DNA from 4 places in the Psychrobacillus sp. MER TA 171 genome. Region 3 is predicted to be linked to each of the others. Evidence: riboswitches for the same ligand, from Rfam matches in the RefSeq annotation. Region 3 holds a riboswitch; each other region holds the start of a gene.
The links. Region 3 has a riboswitch for cobalamin ahead of M3627_RS09285 (ribonucleoside-diphosphate reductase subunit alpha). Riboswitches for the same ligand answer to the same signal wherever they lie in the genome.
Positions count from the first base shown of each region.

Region 1: it holds a riboswitch for cobalamin, as region 3 does, so the genes downstream of both, mmgD (citrate synthase) here and M3627_RS09285 (ribonucleoside-diphosphate reductase subunit alpha) in region 3, are expected to answer to the same signal.
Region 2: it holds a riboswitch for cobalamin, as region 3 does, so the genes downstream of both, M3627_RS05520 (hypothetical protein) here and M3627_RS09285 (ribonucleoside-diphosphate reductase subunit alpha) in region 3, are expected to answer to the same signal.
Region 4: it holds a riboswitch for cobalamin, as region 3 does, so the genes downstream of both, M3627_RS11365 (hypothetical protein) here and M3627_RS09285 (ribonucleoside-diphosphate reductase subunit alpha) in region 3, are expected to answer to the same signal.

Region 1 is NZ_JAMAWN010000007.1:29,819-32,959, forward strand. It holds gene M3627_RS08380 (hypothetical protein) at 1-21, shown strand, start outside; gene M3627_RS08385 (hypothetical protein) at 521-820, shown strand; cobalamin riboswitch at 1,169-1,364, shown strand; gene mmgD (citrate synthase) at 1,648-2,778, shown strand; gene M3627_RS08395 (2-methylcitrate dehydratase) at 2,865-3,141, shown strand, end outside.
Region 2 is NZ_JAMAWN010000004.1:59,658-62,798, forward strand. It holds gene M3627_RS05505 (GNAT family N-acetyltransferase) at 1-101, shown strand, start outside; gene M3627_RS05510 (GerW family sporulation protein) at 114-506, shown strand; gene M3627_RS05515 (VanZ family protein) at 548-1,021, opposite strand; cobalamin riboswitch at 1,134-1,323, shown strand; gene M3627_RS05520 (hypothetical protein) at 1,494-2,033, shown strand; gene M3627_RS05525 (ABC transporter substrate-binding protein) at 2,037-2,975, shown strand; gene M3627_RS05530 (HAAS signaling domain-containing protein) at 3,098-3,141, shown strand, end outside.
Region 3 is NZ_JAMAWN010000008.1:22,834-25,974, forward strand. It holds gene M3627_RS09285 (ribonucleoside-diphosphate reductase subunit alpha) at 1-1,397, opposite strand, end outside; cobalamin riboswitch at 1,557-1,735, opposite strand; gene M3627_RS09290 (DUF2569 family protein) at 1,938-2,462, shown strand; gene M3627_RS09295 (DUF2569 domain-containing protein) at 2,487-2,999, shown strand; gene nhaC (Na+/H+ antiporter NhaC) at 3,052-3,141, opposite strand, start outside.
Region 4 is NZ_JAMAWN010000010.1:110,920-114,060, reverse strand. It holds gene M3627_RS11375 (metal ABC transporter solute-binding protein, Zn/Mn family) at 1-333, opposite strand, end outside; gene M3627_RS11370 (hypothetical protein) at 625-801, shown strand; gene M3627_RS11365 (hypothetical protein) at 1,135-1,353, opposite strand; cobalamin riboswitch at 1,581-1,773, opposite strand; gene M3627_RS11360 (MFS transporter) at 1,877-3,106, shown strand.

The DNA.
Region 1 (3,141 bases), on a different contig from region 3:
AAAACAGCTTTTGAGTCATAATAGACATAAAAAAACTTTGTTGGGGGTGGAGGGCACTGACTATAATTTTTGAGACAGGAATAAAACACCCTATCATGCAGCCAATTGACGGTATTGAACCCGCGATTGGCTGTTTGTTTTCGTTTGAATCATGGATTAAGTGAGTGATATTGTTGGTCTACCCCATTTAGTTCAGTGCAATTTTATTTATGTAGAATAGTGAGGTTTTTAATCTACGGTGGGGTTGCTACAAGAAGGATTAACGCAAAAACGCCGGAATATCGAGCAAAAAGGATGAATTAAAGGAAAAAGGGTAGTATTCAACCGAGTTGGAGAAAGGGATATCAGGAGATCCGAGCTTTCAATTATTAATTTATTAAAAAACAGATAGGAACAAATTGGATGGTTATGTTAAGATTTGAATAAGAATGTGAAGGTTTTCACTTAAACTAAAGATAATAACAAATACATTATTGATTATAATGAACTTGTAAAAGAGGAACTTACAAAAGAGGAATACATGCCGCAGTTTGGTACAAATGGAACTAGTACGTGGTATGCTACTTTAGGAAATAGTGAAACTTCCGGAAAGCATTATTTGGTTGGAGCGGGTACTAGTACGCAGTTTTCAACTTATGGGCCAGCTGAGCAAAGAAGGATGATAGTTTATGATCCGAACTGGAATATAATATCTACAGTTAAGGGTAACGAAGGTGGCATTGTTATGGTTACAAAGGCAAGAGTAACTGGTGAACATCGCTTTTATCTTCAAAACATGAGTGCATCAAGTAATTTCTATAGATGTGAAGTAAAATTTTAATACATTATCAGACAAAAGGCGTCCAAAAGAAATTTGGATGCTTTTTGTATTTAATGAATAAATATACATATTTTTTATAGTGAACTGTACAAGGACAAGAATCTTCATTCACTTTAATAAAAAGATAGTAGATGCTACATAGGTATTTTTCGTTATTTAGTATGAATGTTCTTGTCCTAAGTAAATGGAAGTTGTTGATGTGGCTTTGAAATAAATTAGATAATTTACAATAAAGATTGATCATTTATAATCTAAATTTAGTGTTTTCATTTTTTAAATAGAAAATATTAAAATGCCTTAAAAAATATTGCAAATTTTAAGAATATTTGATATGTTGAAATAGAAAATTGAATAGGTGTAGAAATAGGTGCCGCTTAGTATTGACTATTCGGCTTAATAGGGAAGTTCGGTTAGAGTCCGACGCTGTCCCGCAACTGTATATGGGAGCGATTCGAAAAAGCCACTGTTTTCTTAAAGAGAAGATGGGAAGGTACGAAAAGCGATGATCATAAGCCAGGAGACCTGCCTATTTTAGCATGCATCAATACCTACGAGGATAGGGGGTGTTAAGTGCGAGAGTTATGGGCGTGTTTTCTTATTAAACATGTTTATTAAAGTATTCCTTCGTGTCTTAACAACTTCTTAAAAGAAGTTGTTTTTTTATTGTTTATTTTTTTAAACAATCGAATTGAAAATGAGGATTATTTTCTTTCACTAGCATATTTGTTTGTGGAAACATGAAAAACTTAAGCGAAAAGAGTAATTTTATAGCTTTTTGTAAGGGCTTTCAAGTGCTAAAAATGTAAATGGGGATGGGAGGAAGAGAAATGGAAACCGAAACCGAACAGAAATATTATCCTGGCCTCGACGGTGTAGTCGCGGCGGAAACGGAAATTTCGTTTCTAGATACAGTACAAGGCGAAATTGTTATTCAAGGATATGATCTAATTGAGTTATCGAAGACAAGCCAATATTTAGATATTGTTCACCTTTTACTAGAAGGGGAAATTCCAAATACAGTAGAAAAAGTTGCTTTGGAAGAAGTATTAAAAGGTGAATATGATGTACCAAAGGAAATATTAGATATCTTTACGCTATTACCTAGCAATACTCATCCAATGGACGCTTTGCGTACGGGGCTTTCTTCTCTTGCAGGGTTTGATCAAGAAATCGATGATTGCACGGTGGAAGCAAATTTGAAAAAGGCATACAAACTATTGGGAAAGGTTCCTAATCTAGTTGCAAATAGCTATAGAGTCATCCAGAAAGAAGATGTAATAGCACCTCTTCGAGAATTGTCGTATAGTGCAAACTTTTTTTATATGCTAACAGGGAAAAAACCTACCCCCTTAGAAGAAAAGATATTTGACCGTTCGCTTGTTTTATATAGTGAGCATGAGATGCCCAACTCGACCTTTACAGCAAGAGTGATCGCCTCCACAAAATCCGACATGTACGGAGCACTCACTGGCGCAGTGGCTTCCTTGAAAGGTAATTTGCATGGTGGAGCAAACGAAGCAGTCATGTACATGTTGTTAGAAGCAAAAACGGTAGCGGAATTTGAAAAAGTGCTTAAAGCAAAACTAGCAAATAAAGATCGAATTATGGGATTTGGTCACCGAGTTTATATGAAAAAAATGGATCCTAGAGCGACTATTATGAAAGATGCTTTACGTCAATTGTGTGAGGTAAAGGGAGATGATCTTCTTTATCAAATGTGTGAAGCTGGGGAAAGAATAATGGAAAGAGAAAAAGGTATCTACCCAAATCTTGACTATTATGCAGCACCCGTATATTGGATGCTTGGTATTCCGATTCCTCTATATACACCAATTTTCTTTAGTTCTAGAACAATAGGATTATGCGCACATGTTATGGAACAGCATGCACATAATCGATTATTCCGTCCAAGAGTGCATTATACAGGCGAGCGACGCGCCATTATTATCAACCAATAGACAAATAGTAGCTTAAGCACGCCGCCAAGTGGATGTTCTGCAAAACATCCACTACAATTTTAAACTAATATCATCAGGAAGGAAAGATGAACTTGTTATATATAAATGATCGAACGAAGACGGATAGTTTACTAGAGGAAATAGCGGATTATGTTTTGCATAAGGACATAGTAAGCACCGAAGCTTTTCAAACAGCCCAGTACGTATTATTAGACACGGTTGGATGCGGTATTCTCGCACTCAATTACCCGGAATGCACAAAGCTATTAGGTCCTGTTGTGCCAGGAACGGTTGTTCCTAATGGATCTAGAGTACCGGGTACCTCCTTTGTACTTGATCCAGTAAAAGGGGCTTTTAATATTG
Region 2 (3,141 bases), on a different contig from region 3:
ACCTGCAGCTAGGATTTAAAGTATTTGGAACAGAAGAAATGGCTTTAAAGGAAAGAGATGTTTATTACGAGGAACATCATATGACCCTTATATTAAAATAAAGGAGAGATAGTATGGAGGAAAAGACAAGTAAACAAAAGGATAATACCAAGCTGCCTATGATACAAACACCAATACGTTCTATTTTTGAAAAGTTTTCTAGAGAAAAGGATGCTTCTTTAATATACGGGGACCCAATTATTATGGACAATAAACGGATTCTGCCAGTAGCCAAAGTGAACTACTTCGTAGGTGGAGGAGGAGGCGGTGGATTTACAGACGAGCAAAATGCTAGTGGTCAAGGAGAAGGAGCAGGTGGTGTATTTTCGATTAAACCAGTTGGAGTTTATGAAATCACCGAGGAAAATGTAAAATTCAAGCCTATACTTCCGATTAATCAATTACTTACTGTGTTCTCCATTATCACCTTAGGTCTTGCCTTCCTATTAAAGAAAAGTCGAAAATAAGTTCTTTAAATAGCTTAATAGAAAAACGCTACCTTTTAAATTTAGTGGGTAGCGTTTTTTCTATTCTTTAACCATTGAACAAGCGTTAGCAATAGCATGGCAAAAATTGCGCCACTTGTATCTAATAGAACATCCTGAAAGAGTGCAGATCGTCCACTCGTAAAGGATTGATGGAATTCATCTGCTGCTCCTAGAAAAAAGGTAATCAGTATGGCCAACAGCTTTCTGTACTTTTTTTTCGGTAAAGCAATATAAATGGCTAATCCAATCAAACCAAAATAAAAAAAGTGCGTTCCTTTTCTGATTAAAAATTCAACAAATGCATAGTAGCCACGTTCCTCGACAGAGACATAAAATCCCCAATATGGAATATGAAATAAAGACAAAAAGGATTCCAATGGCTTGTTGGGAAGCCAGTTTTTAAGCACAGCCTCTAAAGATTGCTGCTCGGAAGTTTGACCCGAAGCAATAAATACAAAGAGAATTAAAAGTAATAGTGGGATATATTTTTTCATATAAAAACAGTAGCATAAACTGAACAAGAAACAAACTAATTACTAGTTTTAACACTAGATAACCATTTCTATCCCAAAATGATACGCTATGGTACACTTACGATAAGTGAATAATTTATTGCAGGGAAAAGGTGCTGACTTGTCAGCTTAATTGGGAATTCGGTGAAAAACCGAAGCTGTATCCGCAACTGTAAATGCAGATGAAATAAGAAAAATACCACTGTCGGCTAGAAGTCGATGGGAAGGTTCTTAGAGTAAAATGATGCATGAGCCAGGAGACCAGCCTTTTCTTGAACGTATAAATACTCTTCGGAAGTTAAGGGGTTGTACGGCACGTGTCTATTTTTTCGATTGAATTTATAAAACGATAAATAGTATTGCGCCGCCCTTTTTGGGGTGGCGTTTTTTGTGCTGTAAGAGGTCGAGTATTGTATTGCATATGTTCACATTTACTAGGAAGGGAGGGGAAAAGGTGAAAAAGGACATGCGTTATATTTGTTATCCGTTTATGAGAGAGAAGCCTTCTACAGTAGACTTTGAGATTCGAACGGACTCACTGACGACACGTATCGGCTTGGCTGCTTCTTTAACAAAAGATATTCCAAGAGTATATGAGGACCTTATGTATTTGGCCCCGATGGCATACCACTTAAATGGGTCTGTCAGAGGGAAGCTCGCGATCCATGAAGAAGATTTACAAATCCTCAGCGATATGTACGATTCCTACGTAAGCGAAGTAGAAGGAAGAGTAGATATATTCGTACTTCCACAAGGTTCAACGGTTGCTTGTGAGTTGCACGTATGTCGAAGTGAAGCAAAAAAGTCGGTCAGAGCTTTACATAAAGTCTCTTTAGAAAGAGAAGTACCTGAGATTTTATTTGACTACACGCAGCTATTAGCAAATGTATTGTTTGCAATGGCGGTATATGTAAATAAGTATCATGGAGTTGACGAGATTCAATTTGTCAGTAAATCATATCCCATGAGAAAAAAGAAAGAATTGGGGGATTAACATATGAATAAACAATTAAGAAATTGGTTAGCGGTACTAATACTTTCTATCTTACTTGTAGGCTGCCAAGAGGCTGAAAAGAATACAGCTGTTGAAACAGATTCTGTACAAGAAGTAAAGGAATACACTGTAACGGACGATATGGGGAACGAAATTACATTTGAAGAAGTTCCCGACTCGGTTGTGTCTCTACAACCAAGCAACACAGAAATTCTATTTGCCCTTGGCGTGGGAGATAAAATAGTGGGAGCTACAGAGTATGATACCTATCCAGAAGAAGCACTGGAAATTGAAAGAATTTCCGATTCTATGAGCTTTAATGCAGAACGGATTTTAGAGATAAGCCCAGATGTAGTGATAGCGTATACCACCGGTTCTGAGGAAGAGCTTAAAGTGTTGGAAGATGCGGGTTTAGACGTTTTTGTCATTCAATCGGCACTGTCATTTGAAGACGTCTATGGTGATATTGAACAGTTGGCCGCAGTAATGGGAGTTGAGGATAAAGGAATAAACCTTGTTAACTCTATTAAAACTACTATTCAAAGTGTTGAGGACAAAGTATCGGGTGTAGCTAATCAGAAACAAGTTTATTTTGAGATAAGCCCCTCTCCTGAAATTTTTACAACTGGTAAAAATACGTTTCAACAAGAAGTTTTGAATAATGCTTCTGTTGTGAACATTTTTGGAGACCAAGAGGGATGGATTAAATTATCTGAGGAAGATGTCATTAAGAAAAATCCTCCGATTATCTTAACTACCGTAAATTATGTAGAAGATCCAATTGGTGAGATTAAGGCTCGTCCAGGCTGGAACCAGCTAGAGGCTGTACAAAACAACGCCATCTTCCAATTAGATTCGGACATAATGTCTCGCCCTGGTCCACGAATTGGTGAAGCTGTGGAACTAGTAGCCAAAACCGTTTATCCAGAATTATTTAAATAAAGTAAAGGATGGTCTCGTTTTGAGGAGGCCATCTTCTTTTATTTTAAAACAGGTACCTTGCAATGGATAATAGTGTTATGGTATAGTACTATTTAATGAATAGTACCGAGGAGGAGTTAGAAGTGACAGCAAACGTTTATATTGAGACATTAGAAAAACAGCTATA
Region 3 (3,141 bases):
GGTTTTCTACGAGTGACAATAACATCATCCTCTAACTGGATCGATTCAAACGTTGTTGCGCTCTGATTTTGAAAAATTTCTGTACAGAGGTTACTACTATAGACCATTCCCTCATGCTTATTTGGGTTGCTACGATTTACTTCATCTCGGTAAAACATATATGGTACCCCTGTCTCTAACTGAGAACGCATAATTCTTTTCATCAAGTCGATTGCTTGTACAGTTTCTCGCGATAGGCGTTGGTCATTCACACATTCCTCGTATTTTTCCCGGAAGGATCCTTCTCCTCTTTTTTCATCATAGAAATCCTCCAAAGAATAACCCATTACCTGACGGACCTCATGCGGATCAAATAAATGCCATTCCTCCCTTGCATCTACCTTCTCCATAAATAAATCCGGCAAGCATATACCTGTGAAAATATCATGCGCTCGAAGGCGATCATCTCCATTGTTTAGGCGTAGATCTAAAAACGTAAAAATGTCCTTATGCCAAGCATCCAAATAAACAGCTACGGCCCCTTGTCGTTGTCCAAGCTGATCGACGCTGACTGCCGTATTATTCAACTGTTTAATCCAAGGGAGAACTCCACTAGATGCTCCCACGAATCCTCGTATAGAAGAGCCACGGCTACGCACCTTCCCCATGTATACACCGATACCCCCTCCAAATTTAGATAGAGTGGCTACGTCTGTATTACTGTCGTAAATACCTTGCAGACTATCATCTACCGTGTCAATAAAGCAGCTAGAGAGCTGTCCATGTGGCTTTCCAGCATTAGATAAAGTTGGAGTTGCAACCGTCATATATAAATTGCTCATTGCCCAATAAGCTTCTTTTATTTTTTCAAGACGGTTTTCTTTTTCGTCCTTCATAAGTGTCATAGCTATAACAAGCCAGCGCTCTTGTGGCAGCTCTACAATATCCTTATTAAAATCCTTCGCTACATAGCGATCTAAAAGAGTTTTTAAGGCTATGTAGGTAAATAGGGAATCTCTTTTGGCGACAAGGAGATTTCCTAGCTGCACTAACTCCTCATTCGAATAGCTTTCCATAATAGAGGGATTATATATTCCCTTTTTAGAAAGGATCCGTACGTTCTCTGCAAATTTTGTATAGACGGCATCAGCAGTGGTACCTCTCCGTTCTGCTTGTTGCGAATATACTTCTGCTAAATAAATACGTGCAGCCACAAATATCCAAAATGGCTCCTGTTCATCTAAAAAGCTAAGTGCCTCTAGAGACATAGCCTTAGACCATGCCGCAATCGTACCTTCTGGGTGTTTTTGTAACCACTTGTGATTCGACTTAACTAAAGGAGCTATCTTTTCTCCCCCAAATTCTACTATTAACTGCTGTAATACCTGCTGTTTTTCTGTATTCGTAATAATTGCCAATTTAAATTCCTCCCTATTCTCTTATATACAAAAAAGCGATGCCTCTAGCCTCTTCGGCTGAGTCATCGCTCATGATTTTAAAGTAGGAAACAACAAGACATATCGTTCGTTTTAAGATAGAGTCTCTCGCCCCCACCTCTCAACCCCCGAAGAAAGTGTTGCTTCATCGACAAAAAGGCAGGTCTACTGGCTCGTGCATCTTCCTCCCATTGGCCTTCCCACGAAACTTCGCAGTGGCATAATCAACAGTTGTCCGCACTTACAGTTGCGGGGACAGCTTCGGTTTCTCACCGAATTCCCTTTTAAACCATAATGGTACCTTTTTATCGTATAAATACTATATATTGTGTTTTGTTTACTTGTATACCCTAACATATTGTGTTAAAACTTGTACATAGGTAAAAAGACTATGAGTTAGGTCTTACATCTTATTTTCAGAATAACTCAGTTACAAAATTGCGAATCCAATATTTTCTGTATATTATAATTGTAGCGACCTATAAAAATGGTAAAATATCTTAAATTTAGGAGGTTATAAATATGATTACAAGCAATTCCACTAGGTTGACATCTAAGGACTTATTACCACACGGACCTGTTGGTATAGGGGGCTGGCTAATACTTCCACTTATCGGGCTAATTACCTCACCGTTTGTTATTATTGCCTATCTCATGATAGATGTTTTCCCTTTTTTGACGGCTGAAGGTTGGGAGAGTATAGCTAGTAAGAGTGGAGAATATTATCATCCTTTATTTGGACCATTTGTAATAACAGACCTCATCATTTGTATTGCTCAAATATCTACAGTAATAGTATTACTCATACTTTTCTTTAAAAAGAAAACGTTTTTCCCTAAGGTAATGATTACCTGCCTTACCATCATGCTAATAATAGATATTCTCATTGGCTATATAAATTTGCAAATCATAGAGAATGTGTTTGGATCTGATCCTTTAACATCCCAATACTATATGTTTAATGTAATACGGGCTATGATAAGTACCTCGATTTGGATTACTTATTTTAGTAAATCCAAGAGAGTAAAGAATACATTTGTAAAGTAAACATACGATAGGAGGTAGTTCTCAATGACTGTTACTAATGTATCTGTCCAACCACATAATGGACCCTCAGGAATCAATGGTTGGCTCATTCTTCCCTTGATTGGTCTGCTATTTGCACCGTTTCACTATTTGCTTAGATTTTTCAGCCACTTAATAACCTACCTTACGAATAACATTTGGGTGACGATGATTGAATTAGATGTATCTAAAGGACAGCAAATCTTCATAAGTGTAACCATAGTAGTCTACTCCCTTATTTTACTTTTAACAATAGTCATCTCAACAATCCTTATTTTTCACTTTTTCAAGAAAAAAAGGTCATTACCAAAGCATATGATCCTTTATTATATTGCCACTGCTGCGTGTAAATTTGTTTTCGGCTTTGCATTTGTTTACATATCAAATCTATTATATGGAGTGAATCATGAGGAACGGTTTGAATTCGCTGCAGTGTCTATGATGTCATTTATTTTGACATTTATATGGGCGAATTATTTCAATGAATCTCAAAGAGTTCATAATACATTTATTCATTAACAAACAAGCCCTCATTACGAAATAAAATTAGTAATGAGGATTTAGAGTAAAACTATTTTTCCTCGATATAAGTTAATGTTCTCCCAGTAAATCCAAATAATATAGTTAAGATCGGGCTAAGCAAGCAGAAAAATGCAAATGG
Region 4 (3,141 bases), on a different contig from region 3:
CTCCCCAATTGCTACAACAGTTTTTTCTTTCTTCATTTTCTCGAAAATGTCGCTCATCTTTCCTTCAAGCTCTAGACCGTTATAAAAAATCATGTCAGCATCCTCTAATATTTGTAAGTCTCCTTGAGTCGCCTTATAAAGATGTGGATCTACTCCTGGTCCCATCAAGGATTTAACTTCTACCATATCCCCGGCTATCGTCTTTACGGCATCAGCAACCTGACCTGTAGTTGTAACTACTAGTGGTTTATCAGCTTCCGCCTTTCCATTGTTTTGGTCATTACATCCAGCCAATAAAACTACAGCAAAAAATAATAAAAATAATTTTTTCATTTACTACACTCCTTTTCCTTTGTTATAAATTATTTCCTCAGGGAAACTTTTAGAATAAAAAAATATAAATTTCTTAAAAGATAATTATTTTCCCTTAGGAAACATTTGTTCATTAGGTTAACTCATCTTTTTAGAATTGTCAAATTAATTTATGCAAAATTGGAAAAAATGTGATTGTCTATTTTTATGAGTTAGAGTGGTAGAAATTTAATTAGGCTAAACTGAAATTTTCGTATGTCTTTATGTCAAAGTGCTATACTGTATAAACAATGATAGTGGGGAGGTAATGTAATGCAATATTCAAAATCTAAAATGGAAGAGCTTGTTAAGTTCAGTCCTGATTTAGCTAAAAGATTAAAGGAAGTAATGAAGGAGCATGATTTAGAAAAAAGCTTTGCTCTGAAGGCTTTGTATCATTCAGAGGTTAAAGATGGCGGTAAATATCAAAGGGATTATCAAGATCTATAGGAATTAGCGAACCAAATGACTAACGTCATTGGTTCGCTTTTTTAAAAGAGTCAATTTCATAATTCTATTTTAAAAAGCCAAACATGAACAATTAGTAAAAACAGTGATTTATATATGCTTTTATATGTGTAGAAGCAGAATTGATTTCCGCGCCAACCCGACGCTTTCTCGCGGGGTGAGCGATAAGCCATCACCCATCGCTTGCGCGCGTGGTTGTGATGTCTTATCTGTCTCCCTCATCTCGCTGGAGTCGCCGCCTGTCGCTACAATTAATACGGTTCGTGTTAATTGGTAAAGCTCTATTTATGAAATTGACTGACATATGTATTCTATTTATTCCTGCTCTATTCCAGCAATCTCTTGTTTAATCTGACGGTGTGCAACATTTAAGTGGTGAAGAAAAAGATTTCTTTCTTCTATACTCCATACTGAGTTAAGCTCAATTTCTTTTTTCATTTCCTCAAAGGTAGACTGTAGAGATATCGAGGTACTTGCAACCTGGTTTGTCATTAATACTTGCTTAAATTGCTCCATAAAAATCTCTTTTCTCATTTCCAAAATCCTTTCGTTTTTAACATAAAAAGCATCCTCTTTTTTATAAAAGAGGATGCTTGGTTAGTATGATTTAATAGTCAGTACGCTAGGAAACAAATAAAAACCACGATTAAATAAGGAGTCTGTTCGCTCCAGTGGATTTTAGTATGTCTTTTCGTACGGCAGTATTTTCAAGCTTTGCTTGTCATAGTTACACTTAGCACCTCCTATCCTCGTAGGGTCGTGGTGTGTACTTGAAATAGGCAGGTCTCCTGGCTCATGGTCATCGCGTTACCTTCCTTCCCGTAGTATCCATACATACAGTGGTTTATAAAGTATTGCTCACATTTACAGTTGCGGGACAGCGTCGGTCTTTCACCGAACTTCCCTTTTAAGTTCTTTTGCAATTAAAAGAACACCTAAATCTACACATTATTTAATTGTTCTTTCACTATAACATAAAAAAAGTTAGTCAATATAGCAAATTTGGATAAGTCGTGGACTGCTTCTCTTTTTATAATCAAGTGGAGAGGTGAGGTAAATGAGTAGTTTAAAGGACCCATATCGGCTGTATATTTATATTTGCTTTCTATCGCAATTATTTTTTACTTTTATATTTACAGTCAGTTTGTTGTATCAAGTAAGCGTTGTTAAGCTGGATCCGTTGCAACTAGTTTTAGTGGGAACTGTGTTGGAGATAACCGTATTTCTCTTTGAGATTCCAACTAGTATCGTGTCTGATTTAAAGAGCCGGAAGCTATCCGTTATCATTGGTTACTTTCTAATAGGAGTTGGTTTTTTATTAGAGGGCTTGTTTCCTTTTTTTATTACGGTTTTATTGGCTCAAGTGGCATGGGGGATAGGGTATACCTTTACTAGCGGGTCATTGCAAGCCTGGATAGCTGATGAAATAGGAGAAGAAAAGGCCTCATCTGCATATATGAGAGGAGCTAAGGCTGGTAACCTTGGCCAATTAGTTGCCATTCCGTTAAGCGTATTAATCGGCTCCTACCTAATCCATCTACCGATTATAGTAGGAGGATTATGTATGATTGGTTTAGCTGTTTTACTAATATTCTTTATGCAAGAGAATCATTTTAAACCTTTGAAAAGAAGCGAAACAGTTGGTGCATGGGAGACAATGAAGGAGAACTTAGATAAAATCATTCTTTTCTCCAGAACTAGCTTTATACTTCGTATGCTATTTCTAATCGCTCTGTTTATAGGTTTTTATAGTGAAGGTTTCGATCGTCTGTGGCTTCCTCATCTATTAGAAATGGCTGAAATAACTACCTTGTCCAATGAACGACTGGTGCTATTAACTGGAGGAATTCAATTAGTTGTCGTGCTGCTGTCATATATGTTGCTTCACTTTTTAAATAAAAGTACGATTTATCAAGAATTGCACCGAATATATATCGCTCTTTTTATTGGTTGCTCCAGTATAGTGGTAGCATTAATAGGCTTTGCATTTTCGAGCTATATTATTGGTTTGTTTATTTGCTATGTAATAATCCAAGTTAGTCGGAAGGTAATGTCCCCATTAGAGGACATTTGGTTAAATAAAATCATACCAGACTCTTCTACTCGGGCAACATTTTTCTCTGTAAAAGGGCAGGTGGATGCAGTTGGGCAAATAAGCGGTGGACCTGTTATTGGGTATATTGCCACAACCCTTACTATTAAGACTGCAATTATAGTAAGTGCGCTTATTTTAAGTCCAGTTCTATTTTTTTACCGTTCTCTTCTAAAGAAGGGTGTGCAGAAATAGTGGTAATTCGAAAAAAAGCAGTAGCTTATCTATTA